2 regions of the Planococcus donghaensis genome follow, and region 2 is predicted to be linked to the other one. Evidence: predicted binding sites of a transcription regulator. Region 2 holds the regulator's gene; the other holds the start of a gene.
What was found. Region 2 encodes NrdR, which represses ribonucleotide reductase genes. Its sites were predicted from a motif close to AACACNATATATNGTGTT; they were not measured.

Region 1 (5,674 bases), 210 kb from region 2:
GTGTAGGCACCTGCATTTAACACAATTCCCGATAAACCTTCATCGCCAGCTCCATGAATCCAATCAATCAGTTCTCCTTCATGGTTCGACTGTCGGCAAATCAACTCAATATGATGACGGTAGGAAAATTCCACTAGTTCTTGTTCTAAGTCGTCCAAAGTGAACGTTCCATACGCTTCTTTTTCTCGTTTGCCGAGGCGGTTTAAATTCGGACCGTTCAAGACCAGTACACGCATTCAATCTTCTCCTCCCTTTTATACATTCTTCATTATTTTAACATATCGGAACAATCGAGCAACTATTTATAAAAGCGCTTACGACTACATTAAATAAAAAAGCGGGGTGGCTAAATAGCCACCCCGCTCGTTCTATTACAATCCACATTTTAACTGAGCGTTACAGTTTGTACACGTATTGCAGCCACCCATTTCTTCGACTGTTCCTTTTCGGCAAACGGGACAAGTATCGCCCACTTCAGAACCGATTGTCACATTTGTTGAACGAAGGTCTTGGATTGTATCGATCAAAACAATCGGACGCTTACCTGTATCTTCTTGTTGTTGCTCTTCTTCGAAATTATTGTCTTCAGCTTTTAAAGTTAGAACTTGTGAATCACGGCTGCCATCGACATAAACCGTACCACCTTTTGCTCCACCTTTATACAAACGTTCATATACGCCTTCGACTTGTTCAACAGTATAACCACGAGGTGCGTTTACTGTTTTTGAAATCGACGAATCAATCCAACGTTGGATGATGCATTGAACATCTGCGTGTGCTTCTGGCGCTAAGTCCATTGATGTAACAAATGCTTTTGGTAAGTTTTCTTCGTCTGCATCAGGGTTGTTTTTCAAGTATTCACGTACAATATCAGCCTTCACCTCAATAAACTTGCCAAGGCGACCACTACGGTAGTACGTGAATGAATAATAAGGTTCAAGTCCTGTTGAAACACCGACCATTGTACCGGTAGATCCTGTTGGAGCTACAGTTAATAGGTGTGAGTTGCGAATTCCTTTTTCCAGGACCGCTTCGCGAACATGTTCTGGCATGCCTTGCATAAACCCAGTTTCCGTAAACGCTTTGCGAAGCGCTGCCGTTTCTTCATCTGAATTCCCCACTAAGAATGGGAAGCTGCCACGTTCTGCTGCTAAATCAGTCGAAACTTCATATGCTGCAGTAGCAATCGTTTTGAAGATTTGATCTACAAGTTCGTTGCCTTCTGGCGAACCATATTCTTTGTCACAGTAGATTAGCAAATCAGCTAATCCCATAACGCCGAGACCTACACGGCGTTCGCCAAGTGCTTGTACTTGGTTTTCTTCAAGGAAATATGGTGTTGCATCAATGACGTTGTCTTGCATGCGAACGCCAACTCGAACGGTTTCTTTCAAGCTTTCAAAATCAATCGTTTTTGTTTTTGGATCCGCAAATTGTGCCAAGTTGACCGCAGCCAAGTTACACACAGAATACGGAGCTAACGGCTGTTCACCACATGGATTTGTTGCAACGACTTTTTGGCCATATGCTGCCGCATTTGTTTTTTCATTGGCATTATCGATAAAGAAAATGCCTGGTTCTGCAGAATACGTAGCACAAATATTGATCAAGTTCCATAGTTCACGTGCTTTCATCGTGCGGTAAACACGGACGCCATGGCCCATACGTTCCCATTCACGAACATCGCCAACTTCTTGCCATTTTTCATTGTAAACAGCCATTTCATCTTTTGAATACGATTCAACTGCTGGGAAACGCAACTCGAAATCAGCATCGTTTTCAACAGCTGTCATGAAATCGCTCGTTAACGTTACAGAAATATTCGCCCCTGTTAAAAACTCTTCATTATGAACAGAATACGTTCCACCGTCGCGCAATTTAGCTTCAGCATCACGCATAATTTTCTCATTGAATCCGCCCATACCAGGAATTGTACGGTAGTTTAAGATTCCTTGATACATGGCTTCTTCTTGAGCTGACAATGCCTTGAATTTCAATTTATCATGAGCTAATTTTTTAATCGTCTCATCTTGCGTATTTTCGATCAAATAACGCAAAATGCGTGGATTTTGCATTTTCGAAATGATAAATTCTGCAATATCTGGATGCCAGTCTGCAAGCATGATCATTTGAGCACCGCGTCTTGATCCACCTTGCTCAACAAGATGCGTCAATTTCGCAATATCATCCAACCAAGAAACTGACCCTGATGATTTGCCGTTAACTCCACGAGCTAACGTATTACGGGGACGAAGTGTAGATCCGTTTGTTCCGACACCGCCACCACGACTCATGATTTCCATTACTTGTTTGCGGTGGTCCGAAATACCTTCGCGCGAATCTGCTACAAACGGCATCACGTAACAGTTGAAATACGTTACATCTGTATCTGCTCCTGCTCCGTAAAGAACTCGTCCAGCCGGAATGAATTTCAACCCAACCAATTGCTGATAAAATTTCTCGAACCATTCTTGACGCTTTTCAGGAGTTGTTTCTACCGAAGCTAGTCCTGTAGCGTTACGTTTCGCAATCTGCTCGTAGAACACTTCCATCGGCTTTTCAATCACGTCGATTGGACGATTGACGATGCCTGCTTCTTGTTCTTGCGGATTGTCAATCGCGCTTCTGTAATCTTCCTCAATCCAAACTTGAGCTTTGTTAGCTTGTGTATCAATAGATACAATATATCCAAGGCCACGAGCTGGAAATTTCGGATCTTCTTTGACAGTTAAAACAACAAAATCACCTGCTTTAAGTGTCTTTTTTTCCGTATCCTTAAAAGAATAGCGATCGATCATGACAAGACGAGAGACCCCTTTGTGCGTTAACTTCATATCTGGTGTAATTTCGTGCACTTGCGGAAACGTCTTAATATCTTCGTTTAAAGCTTGTGCGTTTAATGAATAATGGGATTGTGTGGCGGAAACCATTTGACAATTCCTCCTTTGTGATATATGGAGTCGGATACTATATATAGTATTACTTCGATTCCCATCATACTACATATTGAAACTTGTTTACAATAACAAGTTTCTGCTGGAAAATCCGAACGAAGTAAAAAGCTTTATTTATCAAGGTTTTTAGCACATGCACGCAAAAAAATAAGGCTAAAGACTCTACGCCCGAAAATTCCATTCAGAATTGGCATATTTTTTTTCTTCTAAAGCCTTGACTTCGGCAAGTTGTTGCTCCGTCAACATGTAGGGTTCTAATTCAACCGACAACGCTTGTTCAAATCCAGCTTTAAATGCCACTACACATTCTTCTGCGGTGGCAGGTTTATCACGTAACGAATTGATCGCGACTGCTTTTTCAGGAATTTTGACGCGCATCCGCTCTTTCGCTTCTTCGTTTTGAAATTTAAAAACCGACAAGAGCTTTTCAGCATCCAAGTCGATTAAAATAGCCCCGTGCTGTAAAATAACTCCTTTTTGGCGGGTTTGGGCACTGCCAGCTACTTTTTTCCCTTCAACGACCATTTCATACCAACTTGGTGCATCAAAGCATACGGCTGATTTTGGTTTTTTTAAATCGGCTCGTTTGTCTTCGGTATCAGGTACGGAAAAATAAGCTTCCAATCCCAAATTCTGAAACCCTTTTAATAAACCTTCGCTTAGCACACGATAGGCTTCGGTAACAGTTTCCGGCATATCCGGATAATCTTCACTAACAATAATGCTATATGTAAGTTCATGTTCATGAAGCACGCCACGGCCGCCAGTCGGTCGACGAACAAATCCAAGCCCTAATCGTTTCACAGCTTCCATATCAATTTCTTTTTCTACTTTTTGAAAATAACCGATTGAAAGGGCTGCAGGCTGCCAACCATAAAACCGAATAACAGGCGGAATAAGCCCTTGGCTATGCCAATTTAATAAAGCTTCATCAAGCGCCATATTAAAAGATGGGGTACCTTTACCTGAATTTATAAACATCCATTTTGGATATTTCACAAGATCGCCTCCTATTTCCGATAATTAGTGTAACATTGGCATTGAATATCCGTCATCTCTTCTCTTATAATAAAAGAAGATGAGAAAGGGGCAAGATCATTGGAATTTTTGTACATTACAATCGCAGTACTATTGGCAATCATTATTTATGCGGTAGTTACGTATTTCCGCATGAAAAAAGCTGTCACGAACTTGACACAAGAACAATTTATCGAGGGCTACCGCAAAGCGCAATTAATTGACGTACGCGAGCCAAAAGATTTTGCGGCAGGACATATTCTTGGAGCGCGTAATATTCCACAATCACAATTACGTCAGCGCTACAAAGAAATCCGCGAAGACAAACCGGTTTATTTATATGACCAAAACGGAGCACGCAGTGGCCGGGTTGCTATTTTCTTACAGAAAAAAGGCTATAACCAATTGTTCCAACTGCAAGGCGGGTTCAAACAATGGACTGGCAAGATCAAATCTAAAAACTAAATTTTAAAACCCTTCCACGCATTGCTGGAAGGGTTTTTTCGGTCTTTGCGACTATTTCTATTCCAAAACAATAACAACCACTCAGAGCGGTTTTAAGAGGATTCGCTTTAACGTAAAAAAGACGTGAGCCACGATGGCCAACACGTCTTTTTGTTTTCTATTCAGCTTTACGGTAACGAAGCACTGGTTGACGTGCGGCTTTTGTTTCATCTAAACGATTGATCACCGTTGTATGCGGTGCGTTTTGGACGATTTCTGGATTTTCTTCTACTTCTTTTGCAATTTGAATCATCGCGTCAATAAAAGCATCCAACGTTTCTTTTGATTCGGTTTCTGTTGGTTCGATCATCATGCCTTCTTCTACATTTAACGGGAAGTAGATTGTTGGCGGATGGTAGCCAAAGTCAAGTAAGCGTTTTGCCATATCCAATGTGCGGACGCCCAACTTCTTCTGACGACGACCACTTAATACGAATTCATGCTTACAATGACGGTCATACGGCAAGTCGAAATGAGGTTGCAGTCTACGCATCATGTAGTTAGCGTTTAACACGGCGTATTCTGTTACAGCTTTCAAGCCGTCTGGCCCCATTGAACGGATGTAGGTGTATGCACGGACGTTAATTCCGAAGTTGCCATAGAACGGTTTTACACGACCGATTGACTTTGGACGGTCATAATCAAACGTATACGCTTCGTCTTTTTTCACCAATACTGGTTTTGGTAAGTACGGCATTAAATCTTTTTTCACGCCAACTGGACCTGACCCAGGACCACCGCCTCCGTGAGGTCCGGTGAATGTTTTGTGTAAGTTCAAGTGAACTACATCAAAGCCCATGTCTCCAGGACGTGCTTTAGACATAACTGCGTTTAAGTTGGCACCGTCATAATACAGTTTCCCGCCCACTTCGTGAATAATCGCAGCCATTTCTAAAATTTGTTCTTCAAACAAGCCGAGTGTATTTGGGTTGGTTAACATTAATGCTGCTGTATCATCTCCAACAACGCGTTTCAAATCTTCTAAGTCGACAAGTCCTTGGTCACTCGATTTAACCGTTACCGTTTCAAATCCAGCAACAGTTGCTGAAGCTGGGTTTGTGCCATGTGCTGAATCGGGAACAATAACTTTCGTACGTTTGAAATCCCCGCGAGACTCGTGGTATGCGCGAATCATCATTAAACCAGTCCATTCACCATGTGCGCCTGCAGCTGGTTGTAACGTTACTTCGTCCATGCCT
Region 2 (5,674 bases):
TCTTTACGCATTTCACTATAACGCTCAGAAAAAGCAGGCGCATTGACCACACGTTTTAAGGTTTCGCGAATCGGTTCCATTTAACCACCTTTTCCTTTCTTCAGCGCCAGTTTTGCTAGGAGCTTTTGTTTCTCTACTTCTAAACTTTCATTTTTCGGTTCAACTTTAGGAGCTGCTGTTTGATCTTTTTTATGGAACCATTCTGGTAGCTTTTCTTCGCGCACCGGCTTGCGGTTTCCACTGCCCGTAAATGGTTTTGCTACAGTCGTCGGAGATCCTTCTGATTTCCACTTCATGTATTGAGTATGCTCGACACGCGCAATTTCCATCGCTTCTTTTGCGGTGGTGACATTTTTTCGCAACCAATGCGAAGCAATTTTTTCTACATATGCTTTTGTTAACTTCATATCCGTACGCAATAATACATACTGTAGTAGCACATTAACGACCGCTGGCTTCATGCCATGCGTAATGACTAATTGATTGGCCAGCTCCACATCAGCAGGTAACGGCTCACTGCCATTGGCAATATCACGCAACACTTGAATCGGTGGAGCGGTTTCTAAATAAACGAGTAACTCGTCTTGTTTAGTTTTCGGCGCTTCTGTTGAGACTTCTTGTTTTTCAGCAGTTTTATGCACTTGAACAAGTTGTGGTGCAGTCGTAGATACCGTTAGTTTATAATACTCAGATGCCGACTTTTTCAAACCTTCTACCGTCAATTTATAATCGTCCTCAATGGCTAATAAAATGACTTTTTGCATTTCTAGCGGTCCCCAACTATATAAATAAGACAGTTTCGTAATGAAATCTTTAATGGTGGCGGTCAACACTTTTTTAGGCACTAACTGCTCGGATAAGCCCTGTCTTAGTAAATCGAAATCAAATTCCGAATCGGCTTCATAATTGCCTTTTTTGCGTTCTTGTAAATCTTTTTTGACAGATGGATAGCCTGCTTTGGCATGTACTGGTTGAAATATGTCCGTAAATGTACGAGATACTTCTTCGTAATCCGTTGGAATTTCGGTGTACACTAAAAAGCGATTCCGCACTCTTCGGTAAGAGGATTCTCCAATTTTACTAAACAAGAACATCGACAACAAAGGATCCATAAAAAATGTTTTCGGATCAAGCGGGGGGCACAACTCATAAATAAATGAGCGTTCGCCTTCATTACTTCTATAAGTTTTTAACAACCCAATAGCTTCAAGTTGAATTCTCGCATCAAATATTTTGGCGATGGGATTTCCTAGTGTATTCATTAACGTATAATGAGTTGTTTCTTCACGCGATGCTTCGCCTTCAGCCCACAAAGTTAAATACAATGCGATTGCCTCTGCACCAATCATCGGTTGATACAATAGCGTCAAAAGCTGCCGATCATAATTGGAAAATGGATAAGGCAACCGAATACGATATGGATCAGCAGGCTGCAACTCTTTATAATATGCAGTCATAAGTCACCACCTCAATCGATTTTCTTGCCTTCTGGTCCTTTATTTAATAAATCCTTAAGTTCATCGATAAAAACAGTAATGTCTTTAAATTGACGATACACTGACGCAAATCGAACATAAGCCACTTCGTCAATGGTTGCTAGTCGGTTCATAACCAACTCCCCAACTTCTTCAGACTTTACCTCTGGATTGCCTTCGCGTCGAAGGTCTTTTTCAATTGTGAATACAACTTCTTCCAGCACTTCTAGAGATACTGGCCGCTTTTCACACGCACGAATTAACCCACGTAAAACTTTTTCGCGGCTGAACTCTTCACGCGAGCCATCTTTTTTGACGACAATCAGTGGCATCTCTTCCACTTTTTCAAAAGTGGTAAAGCGATATCCGCAAGCTTCGCATTCTCTTCTTCTTCTGATTGACTTCATTTCGTCTATTGGCCTTGAATCGACAACGCGTGTGCCGTTATGTTGGCAAGCTGGACATTTCATTTTGACATCTCCCTAACTTCTCTATCTGGTCTATATAGTATAACAAAAATTCTTTAGAAAAATAGAAAAAGCAGAGGATTTTATCCTCTGCTTACGTGTTTTTGTTAAATGGATTATGCTGTTACTGAAACTTTGGATTTTTCAACACTTACTGGCCCCATACCGCGTGGTATTTCTACAAGCTCGCGTGATGTTGAACCTAGTGCTTCTGCGATATATTCCGCTGCAATAGTCGGATCAAGATCGCCGCAAGTGTAAACATCTACACTCGCATAGCCGTGTTCTGGGAAACTGTGGATAGTTAAGTGAGATTCTGAGATAATCACAACTCCGCTAACACCTTGTGGTGCGAATTTATGAAAAGCTACCTCTCTTACTTCAGCTCCAGATTTGAGTGCTGCATCAACAAAAGTTTGTTCGATAAAATCCATATCGTTTAATTTGTCAAAATCACACTGCCAAAGTTCTGCAATTACGTGACGTCCCATTGTTTCCATGGTTCGTTTTCCCCCTTTGATATCATTTTGGTTTTTGCGCAAAATATTCAAAGTTGACTACCACGGGGGAAAGTTAGTCCAAAGAGATCCTAACCCTTTAAGCAGTCATGTGAATAAAAAATCTTACGCTCCTAATTCCTAGTTACTTTGATGGAAAGTCAGAAGTGGTAGTCGTTTTTCAACTACGATTCATAGTATAAAACGTATTAATAGTAAATGCAATAATAATATCTTATTATTCCTGAATTCCCCCAAAAAAATCCATAAGAAAAACCCTATATTTCCCTTTAAACAGCGGAAAATAGGGTTTTTATTTTATTTTGATACTAGCACTAACGCATTTGCTACTTTTTTCGTTAAATCAATGACACGTGCGGAATAGCCCCATTCATTATCGTACCAAGCTAACACTTTCACTTTTCGTTCTCCAATCACCATCGTTGATAAACCATCCACAATGGCTGATTGCGGATTGCTGTTAAAATCAACTGAAACCAACGGCTCCATTGTAAATCCTAAAATTCCTTCTAAACTATTTTGCGATGCTTCTTCAAAAGCATGATTCACGTCTTCAATTGTAACCGCTGTCTCTAAGTCGACAACCAAGTCAACTAACGATACATTCGGGGTTGGCACTCTTAATGCCATGCCATGAAGTTTCCCTTGCAATTCTGGCAGCACTAATGACAGCGCTTTCGCGGCACCCGTAGAAGTGGGAATAATCGATTGAGCACAAGCACGAGCACGACGAAGATCTTTGTGCGGATTGTCCAAGTTTTGTTGGTCGTTTGTGTACGAATGGATGGTTGTCATTAAACCGTTTTCAATACCAAATCTATCATTCAACACTTTTACGACAGGCGCTAAACAGTTTGTTGTACAACTCGCATTTGAAATTACGTCGTGATGTTCAATATCTAACTTGTCATCATTTACACCCATAACAATTGTGATATCTTCTTGTTTACCTGGTGCTGTAAGGATTACTTTTTTAGCTCCCGCTTCCAAATGAAGAGCCGCTTTTTCACGCGAATTGAACTTTCCAGTCGCTTCGATTACGATGTCAATGCCCATTTCTCGCCATGGCAGATTCAAAGGGTCGCGTTCACTTACTAACTGCACTCGTTTCCCGTTAACAATTAATGCATCTTCTTCTGAAGATACGTCACCTAAGAAGGTGCCGTGATTTGTGTCATACTTAATCAAATGCGCAAGGGTTTCAGCTGGATATGAGGCATTGACTGCTGTAATTGTAACGTCATCCATCATTATCGCCTGTCTGAAAACCATACGGCCAATACGGCCAAACCCGTTAATTGCAATAGAAACTGTCATGTAGGAATCCCCCGTTTGTAATTAAGTTATACTTATGTTTTTAATTTCTAATATAGTATAACACAATTGCTTATTTAGAGAACCTTAAAAAGCATATCTTTTATTCTTTTTCAGAAGTGGCTTGCCAATTTTCTAAAATCCGACTTAATTGTTGTTTCGTTTCTTCAAGAGTTCCGTTGTTGTAAATAACCGCATCTGCTCCATCTTCTTTCACAGACATTGGCAACTGTGAATTAATGCGTGCTTTTGCTTCTTTTTCTGAAAAACCATTTCTTTCAACTAGTCGTTTAAATTGATTTTCTTCCGTCACGCTGACGACTAAGATTTTATCTACTAAATACTGTAGACGACTTTCGAATAATAGCGGGATATCCATAATAATTGTTTTATATCCTTGCTCAAGCAATTCATAGCGTTGCTTGAGCATTTCTTGCCGAATTGCTGGGTGAATAATATCATTTAAGGTTTTTCGACTAACCGGATCATTAAAAATAATTTCTCCAACTTTTGCCCGATTCATCGAACCGTCTGAACTAATGACTTCAGGTCCAAATGCTTGCTTGATTTGTTCAAGTGTTTCAGAACCTGGTTCGACTACTAATCTTGCTACCAGGTCCGCATCAATAATTGGATAGCCTTCGTTTTTCAACATTTCGGATACAGTACTTTTTCCGCTAGCAATACTACCTGTTAATCCTATAATCATTATTTTTCCTCATTTCTGACACGTCGGGCAATACACAGAAGCCCTACCGCCAATTTTCAAGGTTTTTGTCGCTGTGCCACAATCTGCACATTGTTTTTTTCCATACATACCAAAACGATTTTGCATGTTGCCTGATTCCCCGTTAATATCACGGTAATCTGAAATTGTACTACCTCCTGCTCTAATGCTTTCTTGCAAAATGGCAACTATCGATTCAAATAGTTCTACTTTTCGCTTTCGGCTAATGCGACTCGCAGCACGTTTCGGATGAATCTTCATTTTAAACAAAGCTTCTGTCGCGTATATATTGCCGCAACCAGAAATAATTTGACCATCCATAATGATTTCTTTGATGGCTTTATTTTTATATTTCGGACTTTCTGCCATAGCTAAAAAATGCGCAAGTGCACTTTCATGAAAAGGTTCAGGAGCCATTAATAATAAAGGAGGGAAATCACCTTCTTCTTGCAAGACTCGCATTTCTCCGAATCGACGAATGTCTGAAAACGCTAACAAATTTCCATCACTTAAAGTCAACACAATGTGGACATGGCGTCGAAATTTATCTTCAGGAATCGACTGAAGCTGGTCGACATAAAACCAAGCTCCAGACATTCCTAAATGATTAACTAACAAAAATTCATTGTCTTTACGCAATGTGAAATAAATGTATTTGCTACGTCGTTCTACACGGACGATTTGTGCACCGGTTAAGCTGTTGATAAAGCCGTCAGCTTCTATTCGTTTAATAATAGCTTCTTTGCCATTTTCTTTTGATAAGCGGATCACGTCCGACACCGCTACAGCTTCAATTTTCTTTCCAATCGAAACGGGGCGGATTTGCCGAACGACTCCTTCGACTTCTGGAAGTTCAGGCATATCGATGCCCTCCTATCATTTAGTATCGTACCAAGTGGAACCGTGAGCAATGTCCACTTTTAATGGAACACTTAACTTCACAGCATTTTCCATAACTTCAGGTACTAATTTCATCAGTTGATCTAATTCTTCAGGGGGTGCTTCAAAAATCAATTCATCGTGAACTTGTAAAAGCATGCGTGCTTGTAATCCTTCACGTTCTATCGCTGCATCCATATCAATCATGGCTTTTTTAATAATATCCGCTGCACTGCCTTGAATCGGCGTATTCATCGCCGTCCGTTCTGCAAAGCTACGCAAGTTGAAATTTGA

Region 1: BCM40_RS07400 (vitamin B12-dependent ribonucleotide reductase) is a predicted target of NrdR. The motif match lies at 2,964-2,981, and genes of this name have one in related genera.

The regions. Positions count from the first base shown of each region.
Region 1 is NZ_CP016543.2:1,473,432-1,479,105, reverse strand. It holds gene aroQ (type II 3-dehydroquinate dehydratase) at 1-236, opposite strand, end outside; gene BCM40_RS07400 (vitamin B12-dependent ribonucleotide reductase) at 372-2,930, opposite strand; gene BCM40_RS07395 (lipoate--protein ligase family protein) at 3,117-3,896, opposite strand; gene BCM40_RS07390 (rhodanese-like domain-containing protein) at 4,053-4,436, shown strand; gene gcvPB (aminomethyl-transferring glycine dehydrogenase subunit GcvPB) at 4,594-5,674, opposite strand, start outside.
Region 2 is NZ_CP016543.2:1,267,862-1,273,535, reverse strand. It holds gene dnaI (primosomal protein DnaI) at 1-80, opposite strand, end outside; gene BCM40_RS06370 (replication initiation and membrane attachment family protein) at 81-1,457, opposite strand; gene nrdR (transcriptional regulator NrdR) at 1,469-1,945, opposite strand; gene speD (adenosylmethionine decarboxylase) at 2,059-2,442, opposite strand; gene BCM40_RS06355 (glyceraldehyde-3-phosphate dehydrogenase) at 2,758-3,777, opposite strand; gene coaE (dephospho-CoA kinase) at 3,878-4,483, opposite strand; gene mutM (bifunctional DNA-formamidopyrimidine glycosylase/DNA-(apurinic or apyrimidinic site) lyase) at 4,493-5,362, opposite strand; gene polA (DNA polymerase I) at 5,378-5,674, opposite strand, start outside.